DNA from 3 places in the Alteromonas sp. I10 genome. Region 1 is predicted to be linked to each of the others. Evidence: predicted binding sites of a transcription regulator. Region 1 holds the regulator's gene; each other region holds the start of a gene.
The links. The regulator FNR, encoded in region 1, switches genes on or off when oxygen is low (the NO sensors DNR and NnrR bind a similar motif). The targets are predictions, from matches to a motif close to TTGATCTAGATCAA.
Positions count from the first base shown of each region.

Region 2: the regulator FNR is predicted to act here: its motif matches at 7,425-7,438, upstream of clpB (ATP-dependent chaperone ClpB).
Region 3: the regulator FNR is predicted to act here: its motif matches at 5,342-5,355, upstream of BZA03_RS11665 (cytochrome ubiquinol oxidase subunit I).

Region 1 is NZ_QJJN01000007.1:147,140-157,951, reverse strand. It holds gene BZA03_RS14435 (LysE family translocator) at 1-279, shown strand, start outside; gene BZA03_RS14430 (stress protein) at 362-1,093, shown strand; gene BZA03_RS14425 (glucosaminidase domain-containing protein) at 1,086-1,877, shown strand; gene BZA03_RS14420 (DUF2987 domain-containing protein) at 1,874-2,521, shown strand; gene BZA03_RS14415 (patatin-like phospholipase family protein) at 2,536-3,558, opposite strand; gene ttcA (tRNA 2-thiocytidine(32) synthetase TtcA) at 3,559-4,512, opposite strand; gene uspE (universal stress protein UspE) at 4,661-5,584, opposite strand; gene fnr (fumarate/nitrate reduction transcriptional regulator Fnr) at 5,829-6,566, opposite strand; gene BZA03_RS14395 (sulfite exporter TauE/SafE family protein) at 6,612-7,271, opposite strand; gene ccoS (cbb3-type cytochrome oxidase assembly protein CcoS) at 7,258-7,488, opposite strand; gene BZA03_RS14385 (heavy metal translocating P-type ATPase) at 7,490-9,958, opposite strand; gene BZA03_RS14380 (FixH family protein) at 9,958-10,437, opposite strand; gene ccoP (cytochrome-c oxidase, cbb3-type subunit III) at 10,654-10,812, opposite strand, start outside.
Region 2 is NZ_QJJN01000008.1:12,297-23,108, reverse strand. It holds gene BZA03_RS15000 (NAD(P)/FAD-dependent oxidoreductase) at 1-1,086, opposite strand, end outside; gene BZA03_RS14995 (SDR family NAD(P)-dependent oxidoreductase) at 1,097-1,816, opposite strand; gene BZA03_RS14990 (nuclear transport factor 2 family protein) at 1,813-2,268, opposite strand; gene BZA03_RS14985 (LON peptidase substrate-binding domain-containing protein) at 2,525-3,100, shown strand; gene BZA03_RS14980 (sigma-70 family RNA polymerase sigma factor) at 3,219-3,830, shown strand; gene BZA03_RS14975 (ChrR family anti-sigma-E factor) at 3,823-4,566, shown strand; gene BZA03_RS14970 (outer membrane protein assembly factor BamD) at 4,676-5,440, opposite strand; gene rluD (23S rRNA pseudouridine(1911/1915/1917) synthase RluD) at 5,627-6,610, shown strand; gene pgeF (peptidoglycan editing factor PgeF) at 6,627-7,382, shown strand; gene clpB (ATP-dependent chaperone ClpB) at 7,632-10,208, shown strand; gene BZA03_RS14950 (hypothetical protein) at 10,440-10,760, shown strand.
Region 3 is NZ_QJJN01000005.1:145,052-155,863, forward strand. It holds gene BZA03_RS11645 (ATP-binding cassette domain-containing protein) at 1-192, opposite strand, end outside; gene BZA03_RS11650 (ATP-binding cassette domain-containing protein) at 182-2,017, opposite strand; gene cydX (cytochrome bd-I oxidase subunit CydX) at 2,300-2,407, opposite strand; gene cydB (cytochrome d ubiquinol oxidase subunit II) at 2,418-3,554, opposite strand; gene BZA03_RS11665 (cytochrome ubiquinol oxidase subunit I) at 3,551-5,131, opposite strand; gene BZA03_RS11670 (DUF3365 domain-containing protein) at 5,460-6,065, opposite strand; gene BZA03_RS11675 (sigma-54-dependent Fis family transcriptional regulator) at 6,221-7,501, shown strand; gene BZA03_RS11680 (hypothetical protein) at 7,570-7,980, shown strand; gene BZA03_RS11685 (TonB-dependent siderophore receptor) at 8,052-10,169, shown strand; gene BZA03_RS11690 (sulfite exporter TauE/SafE family protein) at 10,325-10,812, opposite strand, start outside.

The DNA of each region.
Region 1 (10,812 bases):
GCAGTTTGGATGGGCTTTCTCACAAATGGACTAAACCCAAAAGCAACGCTATTTTTCCTCTCATTGTTTACTGCAATTATTAGTATTGATACTCCATTTACAGTGAAACTTGGCTACGGTATCTATTTAGCTATAGCTACTGGACTGTGGTTCTGTTTTCTTTCATACCTTTTGAGCACCAGTAAAGTAGCTGATCTTATTGGTAAAAAAGGGTATTGGTTAGACCGTGCGATGGGGGTGCTACTCGTCGGTTTAGCTGCGAAATTAGTACTAGGTTAACGTTTGTTTACCTTACAAACAGGCATTTGTTTTTGTGAATTGGTATAATCGCGCCGATTTTTCAAAAAGATAAGAGAGTTGTGTGAAAGACGTAAACCAAGACCGCCTGAACAATACGTTGTCTAAACAGTATCAATTTGATACCAAAGGTCTATTGCGCCGCGCTGCCGGTTTAACAAAGGCAAACTTTTCATCATTGCTGCAGGGAAGTGTTGTTCTATTTTTGACGTTTGTCGTGTTAGGTGTATTTGCTCAGCAGTACATCACAATAAATGACGATGGGACCTATGTATTCGAGCATCAGTCTATCATAGAAATTGTTGCAATCTGCATCGTTGCCCCGCTGTTGACGGGGTTGTATATGATGGGCGTTTTTGTTGCCCGCGGCACTAAAACTTCAGTATTTACCGTATTCCAGTTTTTCCCCTTGATATTTTTGCTGGCGCTAACTCAGCTAGTGAACAGTATTCTTGTTCAACTAGGTATGATGTTGCTTATTATACCCGGCGTTTATTTTTATTTAGCCTCGTCCTTTTCACTTATGTTGGTTGCTGACAGAAAGTTAACGCCAATTAGCGCGATCATCCTGTCGTGTCGCGTATTTAATGCATACTGGGCTCAAATCGCCAGCATATTTGGTGTGTTCTTTTTACTGTTTGTGTCGGTGCCATTAACGCTGGGCTTTTCACTTATTTGGGTATTACCTTTTTATTTTAGTATGATGGGCTTGCTCTATCAGGAACTGATTGGCGAGCAGGGAGTAAGCACGGAAGCATCTGAAAACGATGTGAATGAGTCTAGCTTCGATGCATAAGCGTGAAACCTTTAAAATTGTCCTCATTACGTTAGGCGTATTGGCGGTAATCGTCATTAACGCCATAATTTTTACTGAGGACGAACCGGATATTTTAGATATACCGCAAACGGTTGAAGCTAAAAAGCCGGTGCCTAACTTCTCTGCCTATACAGATGTAAAAGAGAAGAAAGAGGCATTTTTTAACTATTTACGTCCCGAAATAGAGAAGCAGAATGCGTATCTACTCACGCTAAGACATTACGTACAAACCTTATATAGAAAGGCGTTAGCTAACGAGACGCTCTCTGAAGAAGATATGGCAAGGCTTGAATGGTTAGAAGAGGAATATCGAGTTAAGCCAACGCAGCCGCTAAAATCAAAATTGCTAGCTTTGCTACAAAAGATTGATGTTCTACCAGCCGAACTCGTGCTCGTGCAAGCCGCGAATGAGTCAGCTTGGGGCACCAGCCGGTTCGCAAGAAAGGGCTATAACTTCTTTGGCTTATGGTGTTTCTCTAAGGGGTGTGGTTTTGTTCCTAACCGTCGAAACGATGGGGCATCTCATGAAGTTGCCAAATTCGACAGTTTGTCGCGTGCAACGTACACCTACATGCGAAATTTAAACCGCCACGACGCGTATGCGGATTTAAGAGAGATCCGCAGTCGACTGCGTGCAAACCAAATTCCTATTACTGGTGTTGCGTTAGCTGAAGGGCTAATGAACTATTCTGAGCGAGGAGCCGCTTATGTTGAAGAGCTTCAAACTATGATCCTATTTAACGAGGAGTTTTTATCCGAATGATACGCGCTGCTTTATTTTTTGCTTCATCTCTGTTTATTGGTGTAGGCAGTTCTTCCGTTGCTGCTGAAACGATAGATGTTGAGTACAGCCGTTTCTATAGCCATGTTAAAAAGCTGGATAATGAAGATACCCAAGCACTTCAGTTTGCATTCGGGTTTGTTCGTGTTGGCGAAGGGCGTTTATGTGAAGTTAACGGAGCGTCTATCGTAACCGATAAGAAAACAATGCCCTTAGAAGTGAGTGATGAAGGGCGATTCACGGTGCCTACTGAAAAGGCCCTGAAACTTGCCAACGCACTGGTTCGCATCGATTTAAACGAACGCGCGAACGTGTGTGATATGTCGGTACAACTTGAAACCAAGCCGGAATATCTTAAGCAGTATTACACAAAAGACGACCTTACGTTTTTGTATGGTCAGTACGAAGCTTTCTTTAATGAAATGGGAAGCTTTTTGTCTTTCATGATGCCTTCGGTAAAGGGCTTGATGATTCAGTTTGATGACAAGAATTTAGATTTCATTACTCCACAAGGTGTGCAAATCAATAACGGCGTATTGCATCTAGAACAAGATTGGATCAACGACGCAAAAGGCTTAACACTGCCTCATGCGCCGCTACGTGTTACCGCTATGGCTTCAAGCTAAATGCATATTTGGGATTAGGTAAGAAGCTGATACCTAATTTGCTCTGCTAAACGCGCGATGGTTTCTTCGCCCTTCGCGCATAGCTCTTCGGCTCTGTGGAATTCCATAATACCCACGTCGGTAAGCTGAGGCTCAATAAGAATGTCAGGCGGGTCGCCAGCCAAACGTGAACGTGTGACGCGAGCTTGAAGTATCTCAAGTGAACTGCTCATCACGCTCATAATTCCAGGCGGGTTTCGCTTGTTCACTTTAGCGGGGACTTCGGTCAACTCTTCTTCCACTTTTTCAATCACATCAGAAGCAATGCCTTCTTCTGTCTTTACATTGCCAGCCGAGACGCTGTCTTTTTCATCTTTTTTCTCTAGGGCTTTTTCTTCTTTGTTGTCAGGAGAGAACCATTGGCGTAGTACGTTTTGACTCTTTGTAAAAAAGTCCTCGGTTTTGCGCTGGTTTTCTTCATGATCTTGTCTCAACTTTTCAAGACGAAGTGGTCGGAAATCGGCGTTAAGGTTAACCGCGATTACAAAATCGGCCCCTAATTGGCGACATAAGTTCACCGGTACAGGGTTTACAACGGCACCGTCTACCAGCCAACGATCACCATGTGCTACGGGCGCAAAAAGTGCGGGAATAGCGCAGGATGCTTGAATGGTGTCTCCGATAGGACCAGAGTTAAACACTACTTCACGGCCGGTATAAAGGTCGGTAGCCACAGCCGCAAACGGCTTAAGCATGTCTTCATAAGTCGATTCACAAAACTCGCTTGCTAGCTTGTCGAAAACCTTCTGTCCGCTGGCAATGCCGCCGCGTCTAAGTCCTACGCCCATAAGAGCAAGTACCTGCCAGTCGCTGAGGGAACATGCCCACTCTTTCAACCCTTCCAGCTTGCCACTTGCGTAGGCAGCACCAACATAGGCACCAATAGAGCATCCCGCTACAACGTCAATTTTTACGCCGAGTTTTTCTAATGCTTCAATTATGCCAATGTGAGTCCAGCCCCTTGCGGCACCGGCACCTAGCGCAAGTCCAATTTTCATTTACTTAGGTTCCATAATGTTTATTACTTCAATAGTATTATCTTCATCACTGAAGTCCGAACTATTTTCTGTAGTGAAAGAAGGTTCATCGAACCCGATATCACCGTCTTCAACCGGGCCTTCTTGTGTAGCTATAGCTTTAAAATCATAAAGGTTGCTGTCGATTAAGTGTGAAGGCGCTACGTTTTGAAGCGCGCGGAACATCGACTCTATACGACCTGGGAAGCGACGGTTCCAGTCTTGAAGCATAGCCTTTATGTTTTGGCGCTGTAGGTTTTCTTGTGAGCCACAAAGGTTACAAGGAATAATCGGAAATTCAGCGGCCTGAGAATATTTCTCGATGTCTTTTTCTGTGCAGTACGCCAATGGACGAATAACGATGTGTTCACCGTTATCGCTGACTAGCTTTGGCGGCATAGACTTAAGCTTGCCACCATGAAACATATTGAGGAAAAACGTTTCTAGCATGTCGTCGCGGTGATGACCTAATGCAATTTTAGTCGCACCTAACTCTTTTGCCGTGCGGTACAAAATACCACGGCGCAAGCGAGAACAGAGAGAGCATGTTGTCTTTCCCTCTGGAATTTTGTCTTTAACAATAGAGTAGGTGTCTTCTTCTACAATTTTGTAGTCAACGCCAATGCTTTCTAGATATTCAGGCAAGATATGTTCTGGGAAACCAGGCTGCTTTTGGTCAAGATTAACCGCAACGATATCAAAGTGAATAGGCGCAATCTTCTTTAAAAACAATAAAATATCTAGCATGGTGTAGCTGTCTTTACCGCCAGATAAACACACCATTACTTTGTCGTTGTTTTCAATCATACCGAAATCGCCAATGGCTTTACCCACATTGCGGCGAAGTCGTTTCTGAAGTTTGTTGAAGTTGTACTTTTGCTTACTTTGCGCAGCATTTAATGGCGACGCGTCAGCACTGTTTGTGCCTAAACTCATAATTAACTAGCTTGGTTTGTGATAAAGCCACCATTATACATTAAAGCGGCTTTTCGAGACCATGCTTGTGAGGTTAAATTTGTTGGTGACATACCGTGTTGGCCGCTAAGTAACGGCAAACACGGGCTATGCGGTACTGATGAAAAGATTACAGCGACAACGGCGACACAAATCCATCTGGCTTAATAGCAAGCACATCGCAATTGAGTTCGTCGATCACGTGTTCTGCAGTATTACCAATTAGGGCCGCTGAAATGCCCACACGGCCAACGGTACCAATAACAACCAGCTCTGCATCCAGTGTTTTTGCCACTTGCGGGATAACTTTTTCCGGAAGGCCTTCTCTTACTACGCATTTGTTTTCAGGAATACCGTACTTTAACGCGTGACTACGCATTTCTTTTAAATGATGATTTTTTACCGCGTCGTGGTAGGTATCGGGGTCGAACTCAGGTACTTCTATGGCGATATTAAGTGGTGTAGAAGGGTAACTGTTGACCAAATTTACGCTACCTTTCAATAAAGAGGCGTAGTCGTTAGCAATGAGGGTGAGCTTATCGTTAAGTGCGGCATGCTCATCGTCTTCACTGCCTACGTTTACTGCAGCAATAATCTCTCCTCCTTCTGGCCAGTCGTGCTCTTTAACGAGCAATACTGGGCGAGGGCATTTACGCATTAAATGCCAGTCGGTGGGGGTGAAAATAACAGAAGCAAGATCGTCGTGCTTTTTGGTTGCCTTTACCACTAAATCTATCTGATTGTTTAGGGTGTAGTAAATAATCGACTCATACGCACGATTATTCCATTCTACAACGATATCAGTTTCAGTGAATCCTTGTTCTCTTAAGTGGGTGGCAAGCCATTTTGCATGCTCCTTTGTAACTGCATCGCGCATTGACTCGCGCTCATCCGGGCTAAGCATGGTCGTCATATCATAAGATAAGTCGTATACCACCATCATGGCGGTAACTGAAGCGCCTGTTTTTGAAGCGAGTTCATAAGCTCGGCTTAGTGCAGGTTGGTTATCGCGCTCGGCATCTACCACGGCCAGAATTCGTTTACACTCAATCATAACGTCCCCCTAACTACGAAACTTAGTAGCGGCTGTCGAAATCGAAGCTTTCTAATACTAACTATAAACGACATTGGGAAAAACGTAAGTTGTTTTAGATCAAGAATTTTACGAGGCGACCATGAGTGAACCTACCTAATTGAATATGGAGCAACCGGCGTGGCGCTGAAAGGGCAGGTAGGTGGCTAACACAGGTTACAAAAAAGCGCGCTTAGTGCGCGCCTTATTTAACACTTAAAAAGGACTAACCGCAGACAACGCTAGGGCCGTTAAGCGCCGCTAGTTTGGTGTTTAGCCTATCGAAATCCAAAATAGTAATAAGCTTGCCGTCTACTTTTATGATGTTGTCTTTTTGAAAACGGCTTAACAGACGACTAATCGTTTCAATCGTTAATCCTAAATAGTTTCCAATTTCGTTGCGCGTCATGGTTAAGTGGAATTCTCTATGGGAAAAGCCACGCTCTTCAAAGCGTTGCGACAGGTGTGAGATGAAATACAGTAAGCGCTCTTCTGCGGTTCGCTTGTTTAAAAGCATGATCATGTCGTGATCTTGTTTTATTTCAGCGCTCATGAAGCTCATGATCTGGTGGCGTAGCTTTGGAAATTGCACTGACATTTCGTCGAGGGTCTCGTAGGGAAGCTCACACACCATGGCAGTTTCTAACGCAGAAGTATAGCTTTGGTGTTTGTTCTCTCTTAATGCATCGAAACCGATAATATCACCAGGAAAGTGGAAGCCGGTAATCTGTTCTTCACCTTCGGTATTAGTCACAAATGATTTGAATGAACCGGTTCTCACTGCAAATAGAGAACGGAATTTATCACCAGTTTGAATCAGCGTGTCACCTTTATGAAGCGGCTTCTTGCGTTCAATAATATCGTCAAGAGACTCGATTTCTGTTTTGTTTAACGCCACCGGTAAACACAGGTGACTGAAACTACAGTTTTGACAGTGAATAGAAAATTGGCTTCCTTTGCTCATAATGCACGCTCTCTAAAAGAATACCCGACAATAATACACCCATTTTTAAACGATTGCGCCATGAATAAGATAAGCTGCATATATTGCCATTATTACTGCAATAATTTGTCTAAAATGGTTATGTTGAAAACTTCGAACAATATATTGGCTACCAGCGCTTGCAGCGAGCAAGGTGGGTAATGTACCCAAACCGAAGAAGAACATAATAGCAGCGCCTTCTAGCGCGTTACCCGCCGCGAGAGACCAGGTAAGTGTGGAATACACCAAACCGCAAGGAAGCCAACCCCAAATAAAACCATAAGGCAACGCACTTAAAGGGGTCTTAAATGGCAAAAAGCGTTTTGAAAGCGGCTGGACTTTGGAAAATAGGCCTTTACCCGCATTTTCCAGCACTGTTAAGCCAGTCCACCACTTACCCAAATAACACGCCAGTAGAAGCAACATGATTCCGCTAAGTAGGGAAAGGGCATAGTTGGCAAGAGGTATATAATCTGCTGCAATTTTTCCAAGTGCCCCGGTTATTGCTCCGGCGATGGTGTAGCTCACTATACGTCCCATGTTATAGGCAAGGGTATAGGGTAGTGCTGAAGCGCCTTTAGGCGAAACCATCCTTAGCGCAGCGACAATTCCACCGCACATTCCCACACAGTGAACTCCACCGGCTAAGCCGATAAGAAAGGCAGAGAAGTAGTTAATCCCTTCCATGTGGCGCTTGGCTTTTGTCTACTTTACTGTCTTGAAGTTGCTTGCGTTGCTCAGCTAGCTTTTTTTCTTCTGGCGGAAGATCATCGTCAAACAGTATGCTATACCCTTGGCGATCCAAATCTTCAAATTGATTGGTTTTCACCGCCCAAAAGAATATCACAATAGCGACGGCAACAATGATGATGGCGATTGGAATTAATACGTAAATAATACTCATGCTATTTGCTCAAAAGTCGCGTTGAGTTTGTGACCACAATGATACTGCTTAACGACATACCAACAACAGCCATCCACGGTGAAAGTAGGCCTGATACGGCGAAAGGTAAGATCAAAACGTTGTAACCTACCGACCAGCCGATATTTTGCCTTATTTTTTGCTTCACTTGATGCGCAGTTCGAATAAGCTCTGGTACAGAAAGCAGCTGATCGCCAAGCAGTATCACGTCGGCGGCAGTTTTAGCCACGTCTGTGGCATTACCCACTGCAATTGCCACATCAGCGCTGGCAAGAACTGGAGCGTCGTTAATACCGTCACCCATCATCATCACTTTCGCGCCAGATTGCTGCATAGCTTGAACGGCTTCGTACTTTTGCTCAGGTGTTAGGCCACCTTTAACGGTCGAAATTGGCAATGGTGCGGTAAGCGCATTAACGTTTTGCTGTGTATCACCACTTAAAACGGCGAGGGTATGGCTTACAGCTAATATATCGAGAGTTTCTTGCGTATCTTCTCTTAGTGAATCCTTTACTTCATACGCCGCCATAATACGCCCCTTAACCGTGAGAAACACGTTAGCTGAAGGGAACGCTTCAATGAGTTTTAGCTGTGATTCGTGAACGCTGAATGCTGCAGATCCCATAGAAAACAACGTGTCATTGATCTCACCGCTGATACCACCTCCTGGCGTAACGGTAAAATTAGTCACTTTGTGTACCGTGTTATCGATGGCGTCAGCACTACTGCTAGAGGCAGAAGTCTCGCTTAGGGCTACACCGTCGCTAAAGGCTATACCGTCGCTAAAGGCTTTGGCAATCGGATGTTCAGAGCGTGACTCCAAAGCGCGCGCAATTGATAGCGCACTATTACTATCCACGCCGTCAACGTACCAGGCATTTGAAATAGTAAATTTGCCTTTTGTGAGCGTGCCGGTTTTGTCTAAAGCGATGGTGTCAATGTCAGTAATTTGTTCTAGCGCATCGGCCCGTTTTAGTAAAATACCTTGTCGGTTTAACTTTGCCATAGCGCAGGTTAACGCTGATGGCGTAGCCAACCCTAGTGCGCAAGGGCAGGTTGCAACCAGCACCGATATGGTGATCCAAAATGCCTCGTCGCTACCCTGATACGCCCAAAAGCCATAGGTTAACGCCGAAATCAGCAATACCGCGGTAACGAAATAGCGAGAAAAATTATCGGCTATCTGCGCTGCTTTAGGCTTACTCGCCATCGCACTTGCTTGCAGTCGTACAATTTGATTTACCAGCGCATTTTTAAGGGTCTGCGTAACCGTAATGGTTAGCGTACCATCTTGACAAACCGTGCCGCCGTAAACCGGGCTACTGTTCGACTTACGCACGGGGTTAAACTCGCCGGTAAGCATAGATTCGTCAACCGCTGCGTTGCCGTCGGTTACCACCCCATCAATGGGGACTGTTTCACCAGGCTTCACTAGCACTACGTCGTCAATTTTTAGCTGCTTAGCCAGACACTCGGTTAGGCTGCCATCCGGATTTAGTTTGGTCGCTGATACGGGCACATACTGCATCATATTGGCAGAGATCTGTGCGGCGCGATGGCGACTGCGATGTTCTAAAAAGCGGCTGAGTAACAGCAGGAAAATGAACATACAAATAGATTCAAAATACACTTCGCCCTGTTCTAATACAGTCGAACGTATTCCTGCAATGTAAGTACCGAATATGGCAAGCGTAACGGGTACGTCCATATTAACCGTTTTGGCGCTTAGCGCTTTAGCGGCGCCCACATAAAAGGTGCTGCCTGAATACAGCACCACAGGTGTAGTAAGCGTAAGGGCAACCCAATAAAAATATTGGCGGGTCTCTAACTCAATGGCGCCGAACCAATCAAAATAAAGCCCAGTCATTAGCATCATAACCTGCATGGTCATAATGCCTGCTAGGCCAAGCTTTTTTAGAAAGGTCTTTTGCTCGCGTTTATAACTGGCTTCGTGTTCGTCGGGGTGAAATGGTGACCCAACATAACCAATGCGTTTTAGCGTAGATAGAATTTGGCTAAGCTTAATTTGAAATGGTGACCAAGTGACTAAAGCGCGGCGCTCTTGTACATTCACCGCGACTTGCTTTATTCCTTCAACTTTTGACAACTGCTTTTCGATAAGCCAGCCACACGCAGCGCATGTAATACCTTCAAGGGTCAACTGAATCTGTTTGTCCTGACCTTCTTCAAACACGAACTCTTCTTGAAGGGAAGGGTCGTCATAGACTTTTAGCTTATCTAACGTTTCTAAAATACTGTCGTCAGATTTTTGCGCCGGTTCGGTTCTAAACTGGTAATAGTCTTCAAGGCCGTTGTTAACGATCGCTTCAGCTACCGCTAAGCAGCCAGGGCAACACATGTCTCGTTGTTGCCCTAAAATGACAGTAGTAAATTTCCCATTGTCTGGACTCGCTATAGGCAAGCCGCAATGGTAACAGTCGTGCTTTGTCATTATGGATTGAATTTCATTTTGCCAGTGTGGGGCAGATAGACCGTGTTTTGAATTTTCCAGCTATCATCAATCGGCGTCAGCGATATGCGCCATTTACCGTCAAGGTTTTCTTCAATAAAGCCGCGATAAATACCGTTAGCGTCGCGACTCAATAAAACGCTAACATCGCGCTCTTCTAGCGTTACGTGATAGAAACTTAATTTAACCGCGTTACCTTCTTGAGGAATCCCCGAATGAAATTGCAGCGCTATGCTTCCATCTTCAATGGTTAAATCAGTGGTGATATTCATGCGGCGGGCTATGGCTTCCTTGTCCAGACGGGCATTAATTGCTTTTCCTTCTTTGTAGTAGTCGTCTACCACCAAGCTATCTTCGGTAGAAATAGCAAGGTTTAATAACACGCCACCCATGATGAGGGTAATGATAGGAACGGCAATTAAAAACCAGGGCCAGAACTCTTTATACCAGGGTCTATTCATCGAAATCTTTTCTCGTATTTACTTCACTAACAACATATTTATTTTTACTTCCCCAACTACACGTAAAGCCGGTAAATAATGATAAATATAGTGTTGGCGAGACATATTAAAAGTGTACAAAAAATGTTCGCATGGCACTCTCTATACCGCTGTATTTTCTCATAAAAAAAGCCCCGTAGTAACGAGGCTTTTTAAGATATTTAATGATTTAAATCATTAATCATTTGAAAGGCTGTATACATACGCTGCAACAACGTGAATTTTGTCATCACCCAAGGTTTTCTTGAATGAAGGCATTACACCGTTACGACCGTAAGTAAGCGTTTCTGTTACCGCTCTGTGGCTGCCGCCGTATAGCCAGATATTGTCAGTAAG
Region 2 (10,812 bases), on a different contig from region 1:
TCGAAGAAAACTCTTTTGGTCTATTTCCGCAGTATTATTTAACGTTACACAATAGGTGCTTTGTGCTTCAAGGCGTTGAAGAATATTCATGTTATAAGTGACAGAAGCGGGGCGGGCTTCCTCACTTGCGTCTTCTTTTAAGCTGTAATTCCAACTCGCCCAAGCTAATTTTCTTTTAGGCAGCTGTGAAATATCTTTGTGCATCACCACGTCGTTTTCTGCGTAAGGGATATTTCCAAGGATATCTCGATGCAGCGAAGTCGGTGAGTGAATCATTTTTAACGCTTGGTCACTGTGGCACGCAAATACCACATGATCATACATCGCAGCGTTGCCTGAAGAGTCGGTAACCTGCCACTTATCATCGCTTTTCGCTACCGACAGAACGGCCGTCGATAGTTTTATCTTAGACTCAAATGGTGCGATTAAAGGCGGAATGTATTGGCTTGACCCACCTTTAATTGTGTACCACTGAGGACGGTCGGTAATATTGAGCAAGCCATGGTTGTTGAAAAACTGCAAAAAGAACGTGAGTGGAAACTTTCTCGTTTGCTCTAAGCTGCTGGACCAAATTGCGGCGCACATAGGCAAAATATAATAACGTGCAAAGTCATCGCTTAGTTTTAATTCTCTAATGACGTCTTCTAACGTAAGTGAAGAAGTATCACGGTTTTCTGCGACCATCGCTTTACACGTCTTGTTAAACGTCAATATGTCTTTCACGATACGCCAGAATTTAGGCCTCAGAATATTACGCCGCTGTGCAAATAAACTGTTTAAGTTATTGCCGTTGTATTCTAGGTTTGCCTTTTTACTCATTACAGAGAAGCTCATCTCTGTTGGTTGATACTCAACACTTAACTGATTAATGAGCTTTATAAAGTTAGGGTAGGTCCAATCATTAAAAACGATAAAACCTGTATCGATATGGTGAGTTTCCCCATTGTCGCTTATTTTCTTCGTTGCAGTATGACCACCTATATAGTCATTTGCTTCGTACACTGTGATATCGTGCTGCCTATTTAGAAGGTGCGCGCAGGTCAAACCAGAAATACCTGTGCCAATGATGGCAATCTTATTGTTCATTCATCTTCTCTTATTGTTTTTCTCTCATTGCCAACGACAATCGCTTTTGCAGTGGGGTTGGCAGTATATGCATAAAGCGCAGAATAAAACCAAAGAACCGAGGGAAGAAAACTGTTTGTTTGTTGCCCTCTATTCCTTTAAGCATAGCGTCAGCGGCTTCTTCAGCGCTAATTTTCATTGGCATTTCGAAATCGTTTTTATCTGTGAGGGGCGTTTCTACAAATCCAGGAGACACCGCTTGCACTTTCACGCCTTTGTGGTGAAGGTCTACTTCTAATGATTTAGTAAAATAATGTAGGGCAGCTTTGCTCGCACCGTACGCTTGCGTTCGTGTGAAAGGGAGTAGGCGAGCCATGCTGTCAACAATCACAAGCTTGTCGCCTTGCTTAAGTCGTGGAAGAAGAGCGTCTACACAATGAACAACGCCAAAGAAATTAGGTTCGAATACGCGGCGAAACATGTCTGGCTCGAAGTCGTCGATATCTACATATTCGCAGGTACCAGCGTTGAGTACAGCAATGTCAAATTTAACCGTTGCTAGCGCCCGTCGAGTATCTTCAAGATCAGTGACATCGAACTGGCATGCGCTAATATTATTGTACTTACTTAGCTCGTTGAGTGTGTCTTCATTTCGACCACAGGCAATCACTTGATAACCGCTGTTTGCAGCCTTTATTGCTAATGCTTTACCAATACCCGATGTGGCGCCAGTAATTAGAATACTTTTCACTTTGCTAGCTTCCCTTTAATTTTTTTAACGACAAAACCTAGGATGGGTACGTGCTCATAGACCATTTCGCCCAAGTCGTAATAATCTTTGTGGTAAATAATGCTGTCATCGCTGACACCAAGTTGCGTGGTGCCATCTAGCGTAATTTGCTTATCACTATCTTTCAGCGTAAGGGTCATCGTCCAGTTTGCGATATGGGTAACCTTTGAACGACTTGATGGATGCTCTTTTGTGCCATTGGGCGAGCAAGTAAAAATGTCCGCAATGTCGAACTTACAGCTTTCGGCTTGCGTCAATAAGTTGGAAAAATAGCGTTTTACTTCATCAATGCCATGGTGTGTAGTGATTGGGTCGATAAACAGTATGTCGTCGGCATAGATATGTTCTAGGTCGTCTGGAGAAATTTGACATATGTCTGTGTAAATTTTACAAAAGCGTCCAATGACGTCCATGGCCTTTCCTTAACTCATAATTCAAAATCAGATTTGCATATCGGTAATGTCGACGCTTAAAAAAATTCGCGGTTATTTTCACGTTCAAATTGCAAGTCTCTGATATGAAATCTGTTAATGTTTTATTTAAAAACTAAATTACATTAATCGTCGTGCTAAAGATCATGTTTTTCCATTTATATGTGAAAAATTTTCCCATTCGATCCTAATTGTTCTCACTTGCGTAATTATTTTCGTGTTTTCGGAAGTGCTGAGTATGAGTGTAGAACGTTTTCCTTTATTTCCTTTATCTGCGCACCTTTTGCCGGAAGGTAGAATGGCATTGCGCATTTTTGAGCCACGATACGTGCGAATGGTTAAGCAGGCATGTGCTGAAAATAAAGGCTTTGTGATGTGTATGCTTAATGCTAACGGTGACAAAAATTTGAATGAGCATATTCATAAAATAGGTACTTATGCGCAGGTTGTTGACTTCGACATGCTCGATGATGGGTTGCTTGGCATAAAGGTTGCTGGTTCTCATTTAGTTGAGGTAAGTAGCATAGAAGTTGAAAAAGATGGTCTTCGTACCGGTAGTTGCAAGGTGTTAGAACCTTGGCAGTGCGATTTGGCTCCTCAACAAATAGCGCCTATGGACGAGCGACTTAAAGAAATATTTGGAAACTACGAAGAGTTGGCATCGCTTTACGAATCACCAAAGTTTGATTGCCCTAATTGGGTATTAAATCGGTGGTTAGAATTATTGCCAGTAGACGGCTCGCAAAAACAGCACTTTTTAGCGCAAAGAGAATGTACCAGTTTATTGAACTATCTCTCTGCACTAATCGCTTAGTCGTTGAGTCGGATAAAGACATTACAAATTCGTAATCCAATATTAGCGATTTTCGCAAACGTTTTAAGTCATAACGCCGTAGAATGATACAACCAAAACGGAAAAGCGGACGAATCTTATGTTAGTTGGAATTCCTTTGGAACAAAGTAACAGCACAATCAAGCCTAAAGAGTGTGCAACTGAAATGTCTGATTACCTTGTCGCGGTTGCAGACACCCGATGCAAGCGTTCATTTGCAAGAGTGTTTAACTACTTCGCGCCTCGGCTGCGTTCTTATGCACTGAAACAGATGGGTAATGAGGCACTGGCCATGGAACTGGTACAAGATACTATGTCGAATGTGTGGCAGAAAGCGCACCTGTTCAATGCAGAAAAAGGTTCTCCGTCAACGTGGATTTTCACAATCGCACGCAATATTCGCTTTGATATGCTTCGAAAACTGCAGAATAGAAAAGAGGATGTTTGTTCTGACGATCTATGGCCAGTTTTATGCGAACAAACAGCCGATGCAAACGAGGCGCCACTTGACGAACAAGTTACTTTAGAGCAGATTGGCTATTTGTTCGAATCACTACCTGTAAAACAGAAAGCAGTGGTTGAAGCTATCTATATTGATGGCAAGTCACAACAAGAAGTCGCCGATGAGCTTTCTATTCCATTAGGTACAGTAAAGTCGCGGACACGTTTGGCACTTCAACGATTAAAGGTCATGTTAAACGATAATGATTAGGTTTCACCCAAGTGCCCAGCAACTTAAAGATTTTGTTGAGGGAACATTGTCACCTGCTATATCACTGATGGTCTCTGCACATTGTGACATGTGTGAGAAATGTCAGCGTTTTGTTGAAATTGAAACGGAAAGTCTTGCTGCTCAAATGGTTTCGAACGCCAATTCATCGGCAAGCGACAGAGCTGAAATGTCGCTTCAGTTTGGTGACATGCTATCCCAAATTACGCAGCTCCCATCATCGAAACAAAATAATGCTTTGATGGAACAGCCCACAGCGTATCGTGAGTCCGTAAAGAAGCGGGCGGCCTTGCAAACGCAGGCAAGTGCAAATACCATCGAGTTAGATGGAAGGGTATTCACTTTACCCAGAACGCTTCACCGCTACATCGATAAGACTGGTAACTGGTCAAGTTTGGTCGGGAAGCTGTGGCAGGCGCCAGTTGACCTTGGAAATCAAGGTGTAGCTAATTTTATCTTTATGGGAAGTGGTGGTAGTGTACCTGAGCACACGCACCGTGGAACGGAATATACATTAGTCATTGATGGTGAGTTCAGTGATGGGCTAAGTCGTTATGATACCGGCGACTTTATTTTCATGGATGGTGATAAAACGCACACGCCAAAATCCGAAGGTAAAGAAGGCTGCCTTGTATTTAGCATTGTTGATCAGCCATTGCACTTTACTTCGGGCCTTGCAAGATTGTTAAACCCTTTTAGTCACTTGTTTTTCCGCTAGTAATCTATCAAGCGAACGCTCAATATGTGACATCCAGATACAAAAAAACGCACAAATGTGCGTTTTTTTATTGGTTGCATAAAGCTCTAGCAAAACAGAATAGCCAAATCTAGCTAATAAATTCGCTGTCAGGGTAGTTAAGCTTTAGTGTCTTCATCGCATTGTTACGCAATTCATCTAGGCCAAGCTGCTCATAACTTGAAACCATAATTTCGAGTGCTTGTTGCACTTGAGTGGTATTCGGGAAGTGCTCTATAACATAGCGACCACGGTTTGCTGCAGCGACATAAGCCTGGCGTCTCATGTAGAAACGTGCAATAGCGATTTCATAGCGAGCCAAGCGGTCTTTAATATGAACCATGCGCTGTTTCGCATCTGCGGCATATTTGCTATCTGGATATTGTTGAATCAGTCTGCGGAAATCTTCAAACGCAGCACGAGACTTCGACGGGTCTCTATCCGTACGGTCAATATTCATTAACTCTTGGAAAAGGTTGCTATCTGATTCCATGTTAGTTAATCCACGCATGTAATACGCGTAATCAACATCTGAATGGTTTGGATTCAGACGAATAAATCTGTCGATAGTGGCAAGCGTTTCTTCGTTTTTACCTGACTTATAATAGCTATAAATAAGGTCTAGCTGTACCTGGTGGGATAGGGGACCGAACGGGTAGCGCGAATCTAGCGCGCTTAACGTTTGTGCTGCAGCGCTGAAGTTACCTACTTCCATGCTCTGCTTTGCTCTGTCGTACAGTTGCTGCGCACCCATGTTAGCTAATACGGCTTTTTCTTCATTATCTGAAGAGCTACATCCTGCGACAGATACCATAGCACCCAATAAAACGGGGGCCAGTAGACGAAATGATTTCATAATAATTCTATTTTCCTGCTAAACAGTTTTAATACTTCGCTGTCTAAGCTCATGTGTTAAACAACAACACTTTAATTGCATTCTAACGTACTAACGATGAGAAAAACCATACAAAAACGTAAACAAGGCAGTGTACAGCGTGAATACTTGTTATAATACCCTTTTTTAGACGTAATCAATGGTGTTATGACACAGTCGCCGAACACAATACAATTAGAAGCTTCAACGGAAGCTGCGCATTTTGGTTTACGGTTAGATCAGGTTTTGGCTGATTTGTTCCCTGAATATTCTCGTTCTAAGCTAAAAACTTGGATCCAAGATGGGAATGTTGCTGTAAACGGTGAAGTAATCACCGTGCCTCGCCACAAAATGCAAATGGATGAACTTGTTACTGTACAGGCCGAAATGGATGTACAAGTAACGAGCGAAGCGCAAGACATCGCGTTAAACATTGTTTATGAAGATGAACACATCCTAGTCATAAACAAACCAGCAGATTTGGTTGTGCATCCAGGTGCAGGGAACCCAAGCGGTACCGTGCTAAATGCCTTGTTAAATCATTGTCCAGAGATAGACAAAGTTCCACGTGCGGGCATTGTCCATCGCCTTGACAAAGACACGACGGGGTTAATGGTAGTAGCAAAAACAATTCCTGCTCAAACGCATCTTGTTGACCAACTTCAACGTCGGGAAATGAGTCGTGAATACGAAGCCGTTGCCTTAGGTACGATGGTCGCTGGTGGTATTGTAGATGCGCCTATTGGTAGACACGCAACAAAACGTACGCATATGGCAGTACGTGAAATGGGCAAGCCAGCGGTCACTCATTTTCGTGTTATCGAAAAATTTCGCGCATACACGCACCTGCGTTTGAAGCTTGAAACTGGCCGTACGCACCAAATCCGCGTACACATGGCCCACATCAAGCATCCTTTGCTTGGCGACCAAGTTTATGGCGGGCGTCCTCGTCTTCCTAAAGGGGCGTCAGAAGAATTTATCGCTGCGCTTCGCGGATTCCAACGTCAGGCGTTGCACGCCGCACAGCTCTCGCTGTTTCACCCTGAAACTGAAGAGTGGATGACGTGGAAAGCTCCCCTACCTCAAGATATGCAGGACTTGCTTAAAGCCGTGAAAAAGGACACCGCGGACAATCCACAAGATATGCTTTAATAAGTAAGGCGAACTTATGACATTGTCAGCTGCGAATTCACCTATTTCATCCACGCTGGATTTGATTACGCCAGCGTGGTCATGTCCCGCAAATGTTGTTGCATACACAACGACAAGAATGGGAGGTACAAGCATAGGTGATTTTGCAGGTTTGAACGTTGGCGCCCACGTGGGGGACGACCTCCTACTAGTGAAAGCCAATAGAAGCCTAATTCCACATAGTGAAAAGATCACATGGTTGGAGCAAGTGCACAGCAACCGCGTGGTGTCATTGCCGAGCGCAGATACCACCGCTGATGCGTCGTATTCTTCTTCAACATCGCATTTTTGTGCGGTGATGACCGCAGACTGCGTGCCCATTTTATTGTGTGATGAAAGCGGTCAAGAAGTGGCGGCAGTACATGCTGGTTGGAAAGGTCTCGATACTAACATTATCGGAAGTGCTGTTTCACACTTTGGCAGCGATGCAAAAAAACTCATCGCTTGGGTTGGTCCTGCAATCAGCGGGCCCTGCTACGAAGTTGATGTACAGTTGGCGAGTAAGTTTCGCCATATAGACGGTGCCATTGCTAATAGCTCTAATAGAGGGAAGTACTTATTAGATCTGCCTCTAGTGGCACAGGTGCAATTGCAGCAAGCTGGCGTTGAGAATATTACACAAAGTAACTTGTGCACTTACACTGACGAACAGCGTTTTTACTCCCATCGAAGAGCTACGCATCAAAACAAGCGCACGACTGGGCGTATAGTTAGCGTAATAGGCCTGCTTTAAATTGTTTCGAAAAAAGGCGGCAGTTTTAGTCTGATCAAACAGTTGCGCTAGATCAAACTTCATACATTATTTGTTATCTTTTTGGCTAACTTTTTAATCTCATACTTGAATCGCAATTGAGCAGCCTACATAACTAGAACATAAAGAATACCATTCCGCATAGATCATTACCCACTCAGCGAGAGTTAAAATGTTCGTAATCGCGGCGTGTTAACGCAGGTATAGTTGTTCATTAATTAGGTTGAGATTATGAGACTAGATAGATTTACCAGTAAATTTCAGCTCGCAATATCCGATGCTCAATCACTCGCATTGGGGCGAGATCATCAATACATTGAACCTGTCCATTTAATGACTGCCATGCTAAATCAGCAAGGCGGGTCAGTACGCCCTTTGCTTGACCAAGCAAACATCAATGTAAATGCGCTACGCTCAGCACTGAGCCAAGCTATTGAGCGCCTACCTCGTATTGAAGGCATTGGGGGAGATGTTCAATTAAGTAAAGACAGCGGCATTTTGCTAAATCTTTGTGACAAGATAGCGCAGCAGCGAAAAGACGAATACATCACTTCAGAAATCTTTGTTCTAGCGGCGCTACAAGATAAAGGGCGCTTGGGGGAAATCCTCAAAAGCCTGAATATCACTAAAGAAGCTATTGAAAGCGCAATAGACGACATGCGTGGTGGTCAGAAGGTCACGGATCCTAATGCTGAAGATGTACGTCAAGCGCTTGAAAAATACACGACAGATTTAACCGAGCGAGCAGAACAAGGCAAGCTCGACCCGGTCATTGGTCGAGATGATGAGATTCGCCGAACTGTTCAAGTACTGCAGCGTCGAACCAAAAACAACCCAGTACTCATTGGTGAGCCGGGTGTGGGTAAAACGGCTATTGTTGAAGGGTTGGCTCAGCGCATCATTAATGGCGAAGTGCCTGAGGGCTTAAAGAACAAGCGTGTTCTTGCCCTTGATATGGGCGCGTTAGTGGCGGGAGCTAAATATCGCGGTGAGTTTGAAGAACGCCTTAAAGCAGTGCTTAATGAGCTGGCTAAAGAAGAAGGCCGCGTGATCTTATTCGTTGACGAACTGCACACTATGGTAGGTGCAGGGAAGGGCGATGGAGCGATGGATGCAGGTAATATGCTTAAACCTGCGTTAGCCCGTGGTGAACTTCACTGCGTTGGTGCTACAACACTGGATGAATATCGTCAGTACATTGAAAAAGACGCAGCACTTGAACGTCGTTTCCAAAAAGTATTAGTTGAAGAACCGAGCGTTGAAGACACTATTGCTATTCTGCGTGGCTTAAAAGAGCGCTATGAGCTCCATCACTCGGTAGATATTACTGATCCCGCTATCGTTGCAGCGGCAAGTTTGTCGCATCGTTATATTAGCGACCGCCAATTGCCAGACAAAGCCATTGATCTTATAGACGAGGCTGCGTCTAGCATTCGATTGCAAATAGACTCCAAGCCCGAAGAGATGGATCGTCTTGAGCGTCGTATCATCCAGCTAAAATTGGAAGAGCAAGCTCTGGCCAAAGAAACAGATGATGCGAGTCATAAGCGACTTGAGATGATTGAGTTAGAGCGTGAGCAAGCGGAAACCAAGTACGCAGAGCTTGAGAAAGTGTGGCTGGATGAAAAAGACGCAATGCAGGGCACTCAAACCATTAAAGGGGAGCTTGAGCAGGCTAAACTTGACTTGGAGATAGCGCGACGTGCATCTGATTTGAATCGTATGTCGGAACTTCAGTACGGCCGTATTCCAGAGCTTGAAGCAAAGTTAGAGCAAGCGGCTGAAAACGAAACTCGCGAGACGACGTTACTTAAAAATAAAGTGACGGACGTTGAAATTGCAGATGTGCTTTCGCGATGGACGGGTATACCTGTAGCGCGAATGCTTGAGGGTGAGCGTGAGAAGCTGTTGCGTATGGAAGACGTACTTCACAAACGGGTTGTTGGACAAGAAGAAGCGGTTGAAGCGGTTTCAAACGCAATTCGCCGTTCACGTGCTGGGCTTGCGGATCCAAATCGACCTATTGGCTCATTCTTATTTTTAGGGCCAACTGGCGTGGGCAAAACTGAGCTCTGCAAAGCCTTGGCAGGCTTTATGTTCGATACTGAAGATGCCATGGTGCGTATCGATATGTCAGAATTTATGGAAAAACACTCGGTAGCACGCTTAGTGGGTGCACCTCCTGGCTATGTTGGCTACGAGGAAGGTGGCTACTTAACCGAAGCGGTGCGTCGCAAACCATACTCGGTCATTTTGTTGGATGAGGTTGAAAAGGCACATCCAGATGTATTCAATATTCTGCTTCAAGTACTAGATGACGGCCGGTTGACTGACGGACAAGGACGTACTGTAGATTTTAAAAATACCGTTGTGATCATGACGTCCAACTTAGGTTCAGATATCATTCAAGATAAGCACAACGAAAGTCAGTATGACGATATGAAAGCGTCGGTAATGAGTGTTGTAGGGCAACACTTCAGACCGGAGTTCATCAACCGCGTCGATGATATTGTAGTATTCCATCCATTAGGGAAGGAGCAAATAAAATCTATTGCTAAAATTCAGCTTGCCTCGCTTCGCGCTAGGCTCGCAGAAAAAGGTTATAAGCTTACTCTGTCTGCCGCGGCTATGGATAAATTGGCGGACGCGGGTTTCGATCCAGTGTTTGGCGCACGTCCGCTTAAGCGAGCGATACAAGTGCAGGTGGAAAATCCACTCGCGCATCAATTACTTGCTGGCGAATTAATACCGGAATCAACCATTCGTATTGATGCAGATGACAGCGGACTTTTCGTTGTCAGCAATTAAAACCAAAAGGCACTGGAGCCAGTGCCTTTTTTATTGCCAGTAGATTCCGCGAAAGACCATTAATCGGCAGCTTCATAACAAAAAACGATTTACTAAAAAGCCACTGGTCGAAGAGCGACAGATTACGCTTTCTTGTTTAATGAATTTTCCTAATACAGCTAATTAATTTTCTTGATTTAATAATGATAACGATTATCATTAACTTATTATTGAGAGGGTTAAGAGGTTGCGATGCAGTTATATAATTCAAACGAAGCGTTAGTTTCTGTGCGCTCAATGCCCCGAGATATAGCTAAGCTTTGTGCGCATTTCATATTATGCATGATTGTGAGCGCAGTCGGTGCCATAGGTACTGGTTTTGCCGTATTTGCATTGAGTGTAAATCAAGCGACATTCTCGCCTGCAGATACTATTATGTCTGCACTTACTGTGTTTTCTCTGTCTTTGTGTTTAAGTTGGTTTTCGCAAAGTTGGGGTAAGACACTTCAATCAATATCATTACTTTCACTTATCGTGTTAGCAACAAGTAGCCTTTTATTATTTTTCTATTGAGCGATTTATGCTCAATATTCTTCATCTCTTTACACAATTAACATTCAAAAAG
Region 3 (10,812 bases), on a different contig from region 1:
ACTGGCATATCCCGAAGCAATGCGAAGTAGTGCTAGCGCGCGAATAACCACCGCGGGAATAACGTAATTAAAACCTATTGGTGCAATAGCGCTGATAGCAATAAACCACGAAGAAATAACAAGAATGGTTATTCCTGCCACACCGTGTAAAAGAGCAAGCAGCAGCGTGAGATAAGCCGGTTTACTTTTCATCAAGGCTACGTTCCTTTTGATTGGCATTCATCTTAAAGCTCGTTTCCGTCACGCTGCTACAGCCTTGTAGGTGCCCGTCTTGTACTGCACCTATTTTGCTTTTAAGCCCTGCCTCTGATTTTGACTTTGAGTTGAAGTTTGAGTTGGAAATGGCGTCTTGTTCATTCGTACTGCGCGATACCGTCCAAAAGCGGTTAAACCAGTTTGCAGGGAGTGCTTTGTGAGAAGCCCAAATCAGTGTTTTGTCTCTACCCAAACGTTCAATTAACTGTGCCAATCTTGCATGCTGGGAATCTGGCAAATGGGCCGTGGGTTCATCGAGCAACCATATATCGTCTTTGCGCAACAGCGCTCTCGCTAGCGACAGCCGTTGCGCTTCGCCACCTGAAAGCAGCGGATAATCAGTCATTACCGTATCAAGCCCCAAAGGCAATAACGACAGCCACGCGTCAAGCTCTACTGCTTCTAGCGCTTTCATAAGCGCGTCGTCTGTATAGCTGTCGTTTAAGCACAAGTTCTCACGCACGGTACCTGGCGTGATCACGGGGTGTTGGGTTATCCAAATTACCGGTTCCCTGAATGTATGTGTGCTAGGTCTTTGACCACCTAATGCTTCTAATAATAATGTTTTACCTGAACCAGAGCGCCCGCTAATGAGTATTTTATCGCCCTTTAATACTGCAAGGGATTCAGCGTGCAAAAGTGCAGGAGGATCATCAACAGCCGATTTATCCTTACCTCTGGGCAAGCGAGGTTGCGGGGCGTTTATGTCAAAAACCTTATGGTTTTTAGCCGCAAGCAATACCTCGTGTTGTGATGAATAATGGTGGGTTGTGTCAGCGTTGACCGGATTCACTGCACTACCATCAAGATTTTGTGTGAAGCGCGAGAATAACGGCGTGAGTTCAGCTTTGGCGGCTTCTGCTTGCGCCTTCTGATGGTATACCTGCCCCAGCTTTTTCATTTCACTGAGTAACAATGGCACAGTCAGCAATACCCATAAGCCCTGCTGGAGCGTTATCTCCGGCCCAATACTCAATTCGCCTAACAGTGAAAAACCAATAAATACTGCCGTAAGTGCAACCGCGAGTGTTGCGAAGAAGTCGAGCACGCTGTTGGACAAAAAGGCTACGCTCACTACTTTCATAGTACGCGCATTCAAATTTTCACTGGCATCTTTAAGCAGGGCTGTTTGTTTTTGATGCGCCTGATAATTTGCCAGCATCGGCAGCGCGGCTAACCTATCAGTAAATAAACTTCCCAAACGTTCAAGGGCGATAAAATGCTTTCGATGTAGGGCAGCGGCTCCCTTGCCCACAATGATCATAAAAAGCGGCACTACCGGCAATGTAAGCAGTAGGCCAATTCCTATAACGGGGTTTACATAAAAGATAACGGCTAAAGCAAACAAGGGGACAACAACTGTAATCATTTGCTGCACTCGATATTCAAGTGCCCAGTCAGCAAAAGCCTGTAAGTGCTGCAGCCACACCGTTTGCCAATAGTAAACCGAGTGCTGTCGAATAAGCGCATATTGACGCTCAATGAATACGTGTTGTAGGTGCTGTTCGAGCTTGTTTAACACCTGCATTTTTGCACTACTAGATAAGGCATTGAATGCGCCTTGAAGCAGCCAACTCATTCCCAGAGAAACGGCAAGTCCTGTGACATCACTCGCTGTTGCAGGAGTCTGGTTTACTACCCAGTCATGAGCAATATGTGAAAAATAATAGAACCCAATAATCAAAGAAAAAAGCGACAAACACTTAACCACTACTTGCGCCATAAGCGAAGTGCGCAAGCCAAGCGACTGCGCCTTATCCATCTCATTGCACCACGCATTAAGCGTTTGCCGGTTGGGAACTTTTTCTTTGATCACTGTGGTTTTGACTCTTCTTTTGCGTTACTTAGTAATGAGAGCAAATTTCGCATTTCTTTTTCATTCTTTTCCAAGTGGTGGGCTGGCTGCAAGAACCTGCCAATTAAACTGATAGCGCGGTGTTCATCCGTTTTCAAACCTTCAGCAGCAGGGACGCTGCTGAAGAGCCCCCATGGATGGGTTTACGGCGTGTTTGAAAACGGATGAACTCCGCGCTATTTAAAACACCTAGTCTTCGGGTCTATCCATATTTTCCGTCGACTCCAACCACATGGCGTTGATAATGCCAAAAGAGCACGCCAGCAAAACTCCTAAAATCCAAGCGAAATACCACATAGCGTTCTCCTTAATAAATGGTGTGAGACTGGTCGAGGTCTTCGTTTTTAATGCGCCCGCGCATTACGTAAAAGCTATAGGCCGTGTAGCTAAGTACAATAGGCACAAAGATACAGGCAACGATAAACATTACGTTTAGCGTCATATGGCTAGACGTAGCGTCCCATACGGTTAAGCTCGCCTGTGGCATGGTGATACTTGGCATTAAGAATGGGAACATAGAAAAGCCAGCCGTTAAAATAACGCCTGCTATAAATAGCGCACTCGATACAAACGCCATGCCTGCATTACCTTTCTTAGAGAAAAGCGCACAGGCCAGACCCGCAATAATACCCAGCACAGGTGCTGCCATCATAAGAGGGTATTTGCTGTAGTTGCTCATCCAAGCTCCAGCTTCAATGGCAACCTCTTTCTTAAGTGGATTTGACGTTGCAATAGTGTCGACTGCCGAGGTAATCACGAAGCCATCTAATCCAAATGCTACCCAAAGACCTGCAAGTACAAATAGCGTGACACCAGCCAGACTTAACACAACCGATACTGCACGTGCGCGAACTTCAATAAAGCCATCGGTTTTCATTTGTAGCCAGGTTGCACCGTGATTCAGCAACATAGCCACAGAAAGCAGTCCTGCCACCAGCGCAAACGGTGTTAAAAGGCCAAAGAACGAGCCTGTGTAGGTTGATTTAAGCGTGCTGTCCATTTCAAACGGTACGCCCAACAGCAGGTTACCAAACGCCACACCAAAGATAAGGGCTGGGATAATACCGCCAGCAAATAACGCCCAATCCCACGCTTTACGCCACTGGGGGTTAGGTAATTTACTGCGGTAATCAAAGCCTATCGGGCGCATCCAAAGGGCAATTAAGGTAAGGGCCAGCGCGAGGTAAAACCCAGAAAACGCAGTGGCGTAAATCATCGGCCACGCGGCGAAAATAGCGCCACCTGCGGTGATAAACCAAACTTGGTTGCCATCCCAGTGCGGCCCTACTGTATTTATCATTACGCGGCGCTCTTTGTCATTTTTACCAATAAGCGTGAGCAGAGCTCCAACGCCCAAATCGAAGCCATCAGTAACCGCGAAGCCAATTAGCAGAACGCCAACCAAGCACCACCAAATGACTCTTAGTAATTCATAATCAATCATGCTTTTGCTCCTTGCTCATCAAGGTCAATAAGATCAAATTCAGTGTCAGGCTGCTTATCTTCAGGTGGAACTGGCCCTTTTTTGGCAAACTTCTTCATTAAGTAAAAACCAATAATGAACATGCCGGTATAGAAAGCACTGTAGGCTACAAGGGTTATTACCACGTCGCTTACGGCGAGATTAGATACCGACGTATGCACCGGAAGCACCTCTGCAATTGACCATGGTTGGCGGCCATATTCAGCGACAAACCAGCCAGCCTCACAGGCAATCCAAGGAAGCGGCAAACCGTAGAGCGCGCTTTTTAATAGCCAACGTGGCTTAGTAATCTTGTGTTTAGTACTGTAGTAAAAGGCGCACACAAATAGCGCAAGCATAATAAAGCCAGCCACAACCATAAGGCGGAAACTCCAAAACAATGGGGCAACCGGCGGAACGCTGTAATCTACTGCCTGTTGAAGCGCGGCATCAGAAGGATTTGAAACGTTCTCAGTGAAAGGCTCTAGCAACATAGCGTAGCCCAAACTGTCTTTATTTTGGTCGAAGGCAGTACGTTGCTCAGCTGTCGCGGTGCCGTTTCTTACATCATCAAGCACTTCATAGGCTTTAATTCCGCTCAGAATACGCTCGCGATTCTCTTCTTTAAGATCCTTAATGCCTTTCACTTCTTCGGTTAACGAACGGGTAGCAATAATGCCCATTGCCCAAGGAATTTGAAGGGCGTACTCGGTTTCCTGCTTCTCGTCGTTTGGAATACCAAACACAGTAAACGGCGCAGGTGCAGGATGGGTTTCGTACTCAGCTTCAACTGCTGCCAGCTTCACTTTTTGTACATCACCAAGCTCATAACCACTTTCATCACCTAGCACGATCACAGAAAGCGTTGAGGCTAGGCCAAAGCTAGCAGCTATGGCGAACGAACGGCGCGCAAAGGCGATATGCTTATGATTAAGCAGGTAGTAACTTGAAATTGCCAACACAAACATTGCGCCGGTCACGTAACCTGCTGATACAGTGTGAACAAATTTGACCTGTGCTACGGGGTTAAAAATAACCTCAGCAAAGCTGGTCATTTCCATACGCATGGCTTCGAAATTAAATTCAGCGCCTACCGGGTATTGCATCCAGCCGTTAGCAATCAAGATCCACAGTGCAGAAAAGTTTGAACCAATGGCCACCAGCCAAGTCGCCATCAAATGCTTCACCTTTGACATTTTGTCCCAGCCAAAGAAGAACAACCCCACGAAGGTAGATTCCAGGAAAAAGGCCATTAGGCCTTCGATAGCAAGTGGCGCACCGAAGATATCGCCTACATAGTGAGAATAGTAAGACCAATTCATTCCGAACTGGAATTCCATGGTTAAGCCTGTGGCTACACCAATGGCAAAGTTAATTCCAAACAGCTTTCCCCAGAATTGGGTCATCTGCTTATAAATTTCTTTACCCGTCATTACGTATACCGATTCCATAATGGCAAGTAAGAAACTAAGCCCCAAAGTTAAGGGTACAAATATAAAGTGGAACATTGCAGTTAATGCAAATTGCCACCGCGATAGTTCTATTAACGTATCGCTCATGGGTTATCTCCCTTGTATTTCGTGTGCGCGTTAAACGCTTAGCAGAAAAAGTGGTTTAAAATTCAGTGATGAACACATGAATATGCCGCATGGCAAGAGCACGGTTTATGCCATACATCAGTAATTTGGCTGCTAAAGCGCAATTACCGATAAACGGCGGTATTTTCGTACTGTGCAGATAAATTATTCCACGACCGAGTGTGTGGCTTATTGATCCAACGCAACAATTGGTGGCGATGCGTTCGCCATATTTGTCATTTAGGTGACAAATATGGCACAAGAGAAAGGCTGCTTAGCAGAATGTCAAAAAGTGGAGTATAAGGAAAAGTTAAGGGGTATATGAGAGTGTGAACGCGCCTCGTAATTCTCCCAATTCGAACCCTGTAGCTTGATCGTTGGGATAGTGCTCTAGAATGGATTGTTTTACTGAAGGTGCCACATTAGCTCCGTGGCATGCCATGCATACCTGACCTTGTTCAATCGCCATCATGTACCTAAACTTACCGCTTTCGCTATCGTATTGATAAGTTTCAAGGGGTCTTTTAGGGGCCAAATTGTCTTGCTTAGCTTTGGTCAGTAATTGTGAAAACCACGCTAACTGCTCACGCTCCCATTGATCTGCCGCATTGTTTGGGTTCCTTACTTTCAGCGCGGTACGCCCAACCTCCCACCCGTTTTGACTAAGCGCCAGAGCAATAGGAGCCGCTGCAACCTGGCATTCGTTAACGCCAGCCTCTAGCCCTCCGGATTGAATTGCTTGCTGTAGTCGTGACTTTAGCGCGCCTCCCAGTGCTTTTGCGTGTAATCGCGCTTCTTTGACTTTTTCCTGTACACTGTTTTCACTTTTTTTCTCATTGGCAGTCACTGTATCTGCCAATGAATGAGCACTACTTGCCAATAAGCTTATCGCCATCAGCATTACGCTATTTTTCATTATAAAACTCTCTTTGGAACTGAATGAGTTGCTACCGAAGTATTGTCGTTTGTCTCAAACAGTGAACAAGCTCTATGCCAATATGATAAATTGCCAAAATTAAATTAGAACAAACTAATATTCAGCCACCCATGAATATATCCATAGTACAAGCGATGATAGATGCGATAGATAAACCCGCAATCTTCATTAACCCAAGCTACGTTATTGAAGCTGTCAACCAGCCCTACAGAGATACCTACCCTGTGGATATAAAGCTTGGCTTTAGTACCTGCTATCAAGTCTCTCACCGCAACAACAAACCTTGCGATAAGTGCGGCGAGCATTGCCCAATGCAAGAGAGTAAAGCCACAGGACGAGCGGCTAGCGTAGTACACGTTCATACCACCAGTGAGGGTCAAAGCTACTGCGACATCCTCATGCGCCCGATCTTCGACGGTAGCGGAGAATTATTAGGTTTCTTGGAAATACTTGATAAGCTTTCGTTTGCCTCAAACCGACCTTCAGCAGGAAAGATGGTCGGCGAATCAGAGGCATTTAAAGCAATGCTAAACAAAATAAATCGCGCCGCTAACTCAGATATTTCAGTACTATTGTTTGGCGAAACCGGCACGGGTAAAGAGCTGGTGTCCCAAGCACTTCACTCGAGTAGTCACCGTGCTGGCAAACCATTTGTTGTCATCGAGTGTACCGGCATGTCTGACACGCTGCTTGAAAGCGAACTATTCGGTTATGAAAAAGGGGCATTTACAGGCGCAACCACAAATAAGAAAGGGCTCGTAGAAGCAGCGGAAGGCGGCACATTGTTTTTTGATGAAGTCGGCGATATCCCACTTTCAACACAAGTAAAGCTTCTGCGGCTGTTCGAGTCTCAAACTTATCGGCCTGTAGGAAGCACAGTGTCTAAAAAGGCTGATTTTCGTTTAGTGTGTGCATCACACAAAAATCTAAAGCATATGGTGGAAACGGGCGAATTCAGACAGGACCTCTACTACCGCATTGCCGGTTTTCCTATCAACCTCCCTTCTTTACGACAAAGAAAATCAGATATAGCACTGATAGCCGCTCACTTTTTGGCAATGTCTAAAGAGAAAAAACGGTTTCATAAAAACGCGCTAGAAAAACTAACCAACTACCCGTTCCCAGGCAATATTCGCGAACTAAAAAACATTGTAGACCAAGCTATTTTACTGGCTGATGAAACCGTTATTTACGATACAGACTTACCCGAGCTCGATAACATAAGCTCTGATGCTATCAATGATGCCTCTTCATCTCACGGTAACGTTGTAACCTTAGACGAATTGGAACGCCAATACTTACGTCAGGTTCACACGTCTTTTGAAGGCGATACCCAGCAACTTGCACAAGCGCTGGGAGTGAGTACCCGTACACTTTACAGAAAGCTGAAAAAAGCGGGGGTTGGAGATACGTAAAAAATAATAGGTAGAAAAATTACCAAAACGCAGGCTATGATAAAAAGGCGCTAACCAGATAAAGAAAAATGACTTTAAGACGCCTACTTACACTAACACTTTGCCTTTGTATGCTTTTGCAAAATGCATTAGCACTTGGCCTTGCTGCCCATACTATGCAGCAAGCACGTGCGTTTGTAGGTGAAGATATTGAACTTATTTGTACTGGCAAGACCATGCGCTACATTTCAATTAGCGCCACTGAGTTTGAAGGTGAGTTCGTTTTTGTTAGCCCCGAACTGCTCAAAGCACCCGCCGAGCACGTTGACTGTACCAATGGCACGTTAGCCGACTTACCTCAGGTTGACGAGCCACTACATGCCACATTACCTTTGCTATCGCTGGTTCGCTATCGCGCTTTAGTCGCGCGTTTAGCGGCTAAGCCCTTTACAGATTTTGCTTACGCGGCGCCGCTAAGTCGTGCCCCACCACACGCATAACAACCTCCCAAACACACTGAACATGCATGCTTTCACCATGCACAACACTCGTTTTTTAAAATGGAATTGTTATGAAGCAATCTATCATTGCGCTTGCCGTATTCACTGCGTGCGCGCCCGTACACATTTACGCAAACACCATCGACTTAGCCGATAACACTTCGACAGAAGTGGTCACCGTTATTGGCACACCGCTTTCCCTTAGCACGCAAAATATCGAGCAAGAGTCTGTTAGTGCTACCAGCAATATTGACGCTGACTTTGGCGATCAGCTTGCCACATTACCTGGCGTGTCGATATCTCGAAACGGCCCAGTCACCGGGCTTATTCAGTATAGAGGACTTTATGGTGACCGAGTTGGCGTAAGCATTGATGGCGTTGATATTGCTGGAGCAGGACCAAACGCCATGGACTCGCCCCTTTCTCATGTGCTGCCAGAACCAGGACTGACCGCTACCCTTTACCGGGGGATTGTGCCAGTAAGTGCAGGTGTGCAGACGCTAGGCGGAAAGCTTCGCATTCACTCTGATGCCTCAGCACTTTTTGACTTGAATACAGGCTTTAGCGGTAGCGTAAGTGCCAGCGCAATATCTCCGGGGAGCGGTCAGCAATACCAAGGCAATCTGTTTTATAAGAGTGAGCAGGCTTTTGTTAGCGGCGCCTTCACTCATCAGCAGCGCGACGAACAAGAGTCGGGAGATAACAGCGTTATACCAAACAGCCATTACCAAAGAAATGGCGGTAAGTTTAGGGCGGGCGTCGAGTGGGGCAATCACCAAGTCGATGTGAGTTATCAGCAACTTAATACTAACGAAAGCGGCACGCCTGCTTTAGCCATGGACATTGGTTTTATTGATGCCGCTTGGTATCGACTGGGCTATCGCTATAACGCAAATGATAGGGAGTTCTTCACGTTAAGCTGGTTTGGCAACAGCAACCAACATGCCATGGACAACTTCTCACAGCGCATGGTGATGTCTGCCGACATGGCGAGAGAGAATAACGCTGATGCTATTGCTCAAGGTGTAGATGCCACCTATGTAATGCCATTTTATGAAGGTGACCTCAAACTAGGTGCCTATCTGCACCACAGCAGGAATAACTCGACCATCACCAACCCTAATAACGGCATGTTCTTCGTTGATAACTTTACCAACGTAGAAAAAGACACAGCCAGCGTGTACGCAGAATGGCAGCGAGATAAAGCATCCTTTTCAACAACAATTGGTACCCGATATACACGTGTTGACATGGATGCCGGGCTAGCCGGTTCTAATATGGTTATGATGAACCCTGCCATTGCTTCACTCGTTGATGATTTCAACGCGGCAGAACGCAGTAAGAGCTATAACATGTTAGATATTGCCGCTAGCACGCGATATCACGCCAGCGACAATGTCGATGTTGTCCTTGGCGTATCGCAGAAAAACCGTGCCCCTACTTACTTCGAGCGCTATACGTGGCTACCTCTTGGTATTTCTGGGGGAATGGCAGACGGATTTAACTACATTGGTAACTTGGCTCTAGACAACGAAACTGCACGCCAGATAGATGTGGGTATTGATTACCGTTTCAAAAGCTGGTCAGTTTCTCCTCGCCTCTTTTATCAAGATATTGAAGACTATATTACTGGTTCTCCCAGCACGAATATGGCTGCCAATATGGTCTCCACCATGATGGCAGGCACAACACCATTTCAATGGACTAATACAGACGCCGTAATCAAAGGGGCAGATCTGACTGTTTCGGGTAATGTGTTTGATAACGTGAAGCTTAACGCAGTAGCAAGTGTTCAGCACGGTAATCGCGACGATATAGACGATGCTTTGTTTCGTATCGCCCCCGAACAGCTAATCACCACCATTCAGTGGGATACACAGCTACTTAATGCGCCAATGGCGCTGCAACTAACGTCAGAATTGGCAGGAGCACAAAACCACGTTTCAGCGCTACAAAATGAAACCACTACTGCAGGATATGGATTGGTGCATATTACGGGGCTTTTCACCCTTATAGATAATGCGCGGTCAAATCTTCAGATTACGGCCACCATTCATAACCTATTTGATAAGCATTACGCCCCACACACAGCGGGAATTAACCGCGTGAGGAATACTGATGTTGCAGTAGGTGAGCGAGTACCCGCAGCGGGACGAGAGTGGCATCTATCGCTGAGCTACAGGTTCTAACCGTTTAAAACTCAAACTTCAAAAGGCATAAAGATAAACCAGTGATTCTCCTTCGCTGGTTTATCTTCTCTTAATGTCTGATACACATGCCGTTTTAAACGCTAGAAATGAAAACTTGCGCACTAACGTAAGTATTTTGAAGGTAAAGAACTGTGTCAGATTACAGCGGGAAATAAGGTTGAGAATGCCTGCCACAAGAGCCGCAGGGCCAACAGTGTCACCACTATCTTGAACGCCAGCATAAATTTATCAGCGGGGACACGCTTTAATACTTTCAAGCCGATGAATGTGCCGAGCGCACCACTGGCAATCATAATAATGATTAGCCCGGCCCACTGGGCAAAAGAAAACCCTACAAAGGTAAAAACAAACGCTTTAAGGCCGTGTTGCAGTGTCATACAGCTGGCAAACGTGCCGGTAATCTGCATTTTGCTGTAATTATTTCTGTGTACAAATGCCGCCACCAGAGGCCCTGTGGCACCTACAAACATTGAAACCAGCGTGGTTACCAACCCTGCCAATGTTCTACCCGCGGGGTTCATTTCTTGTGCTTTGGGTTTACTCCCCCACACCAGAAATAAAATAAATGCGGCAACCGCAAATTGAATAATAACCAACGGCAGCTGAACCACAACAAACGAGG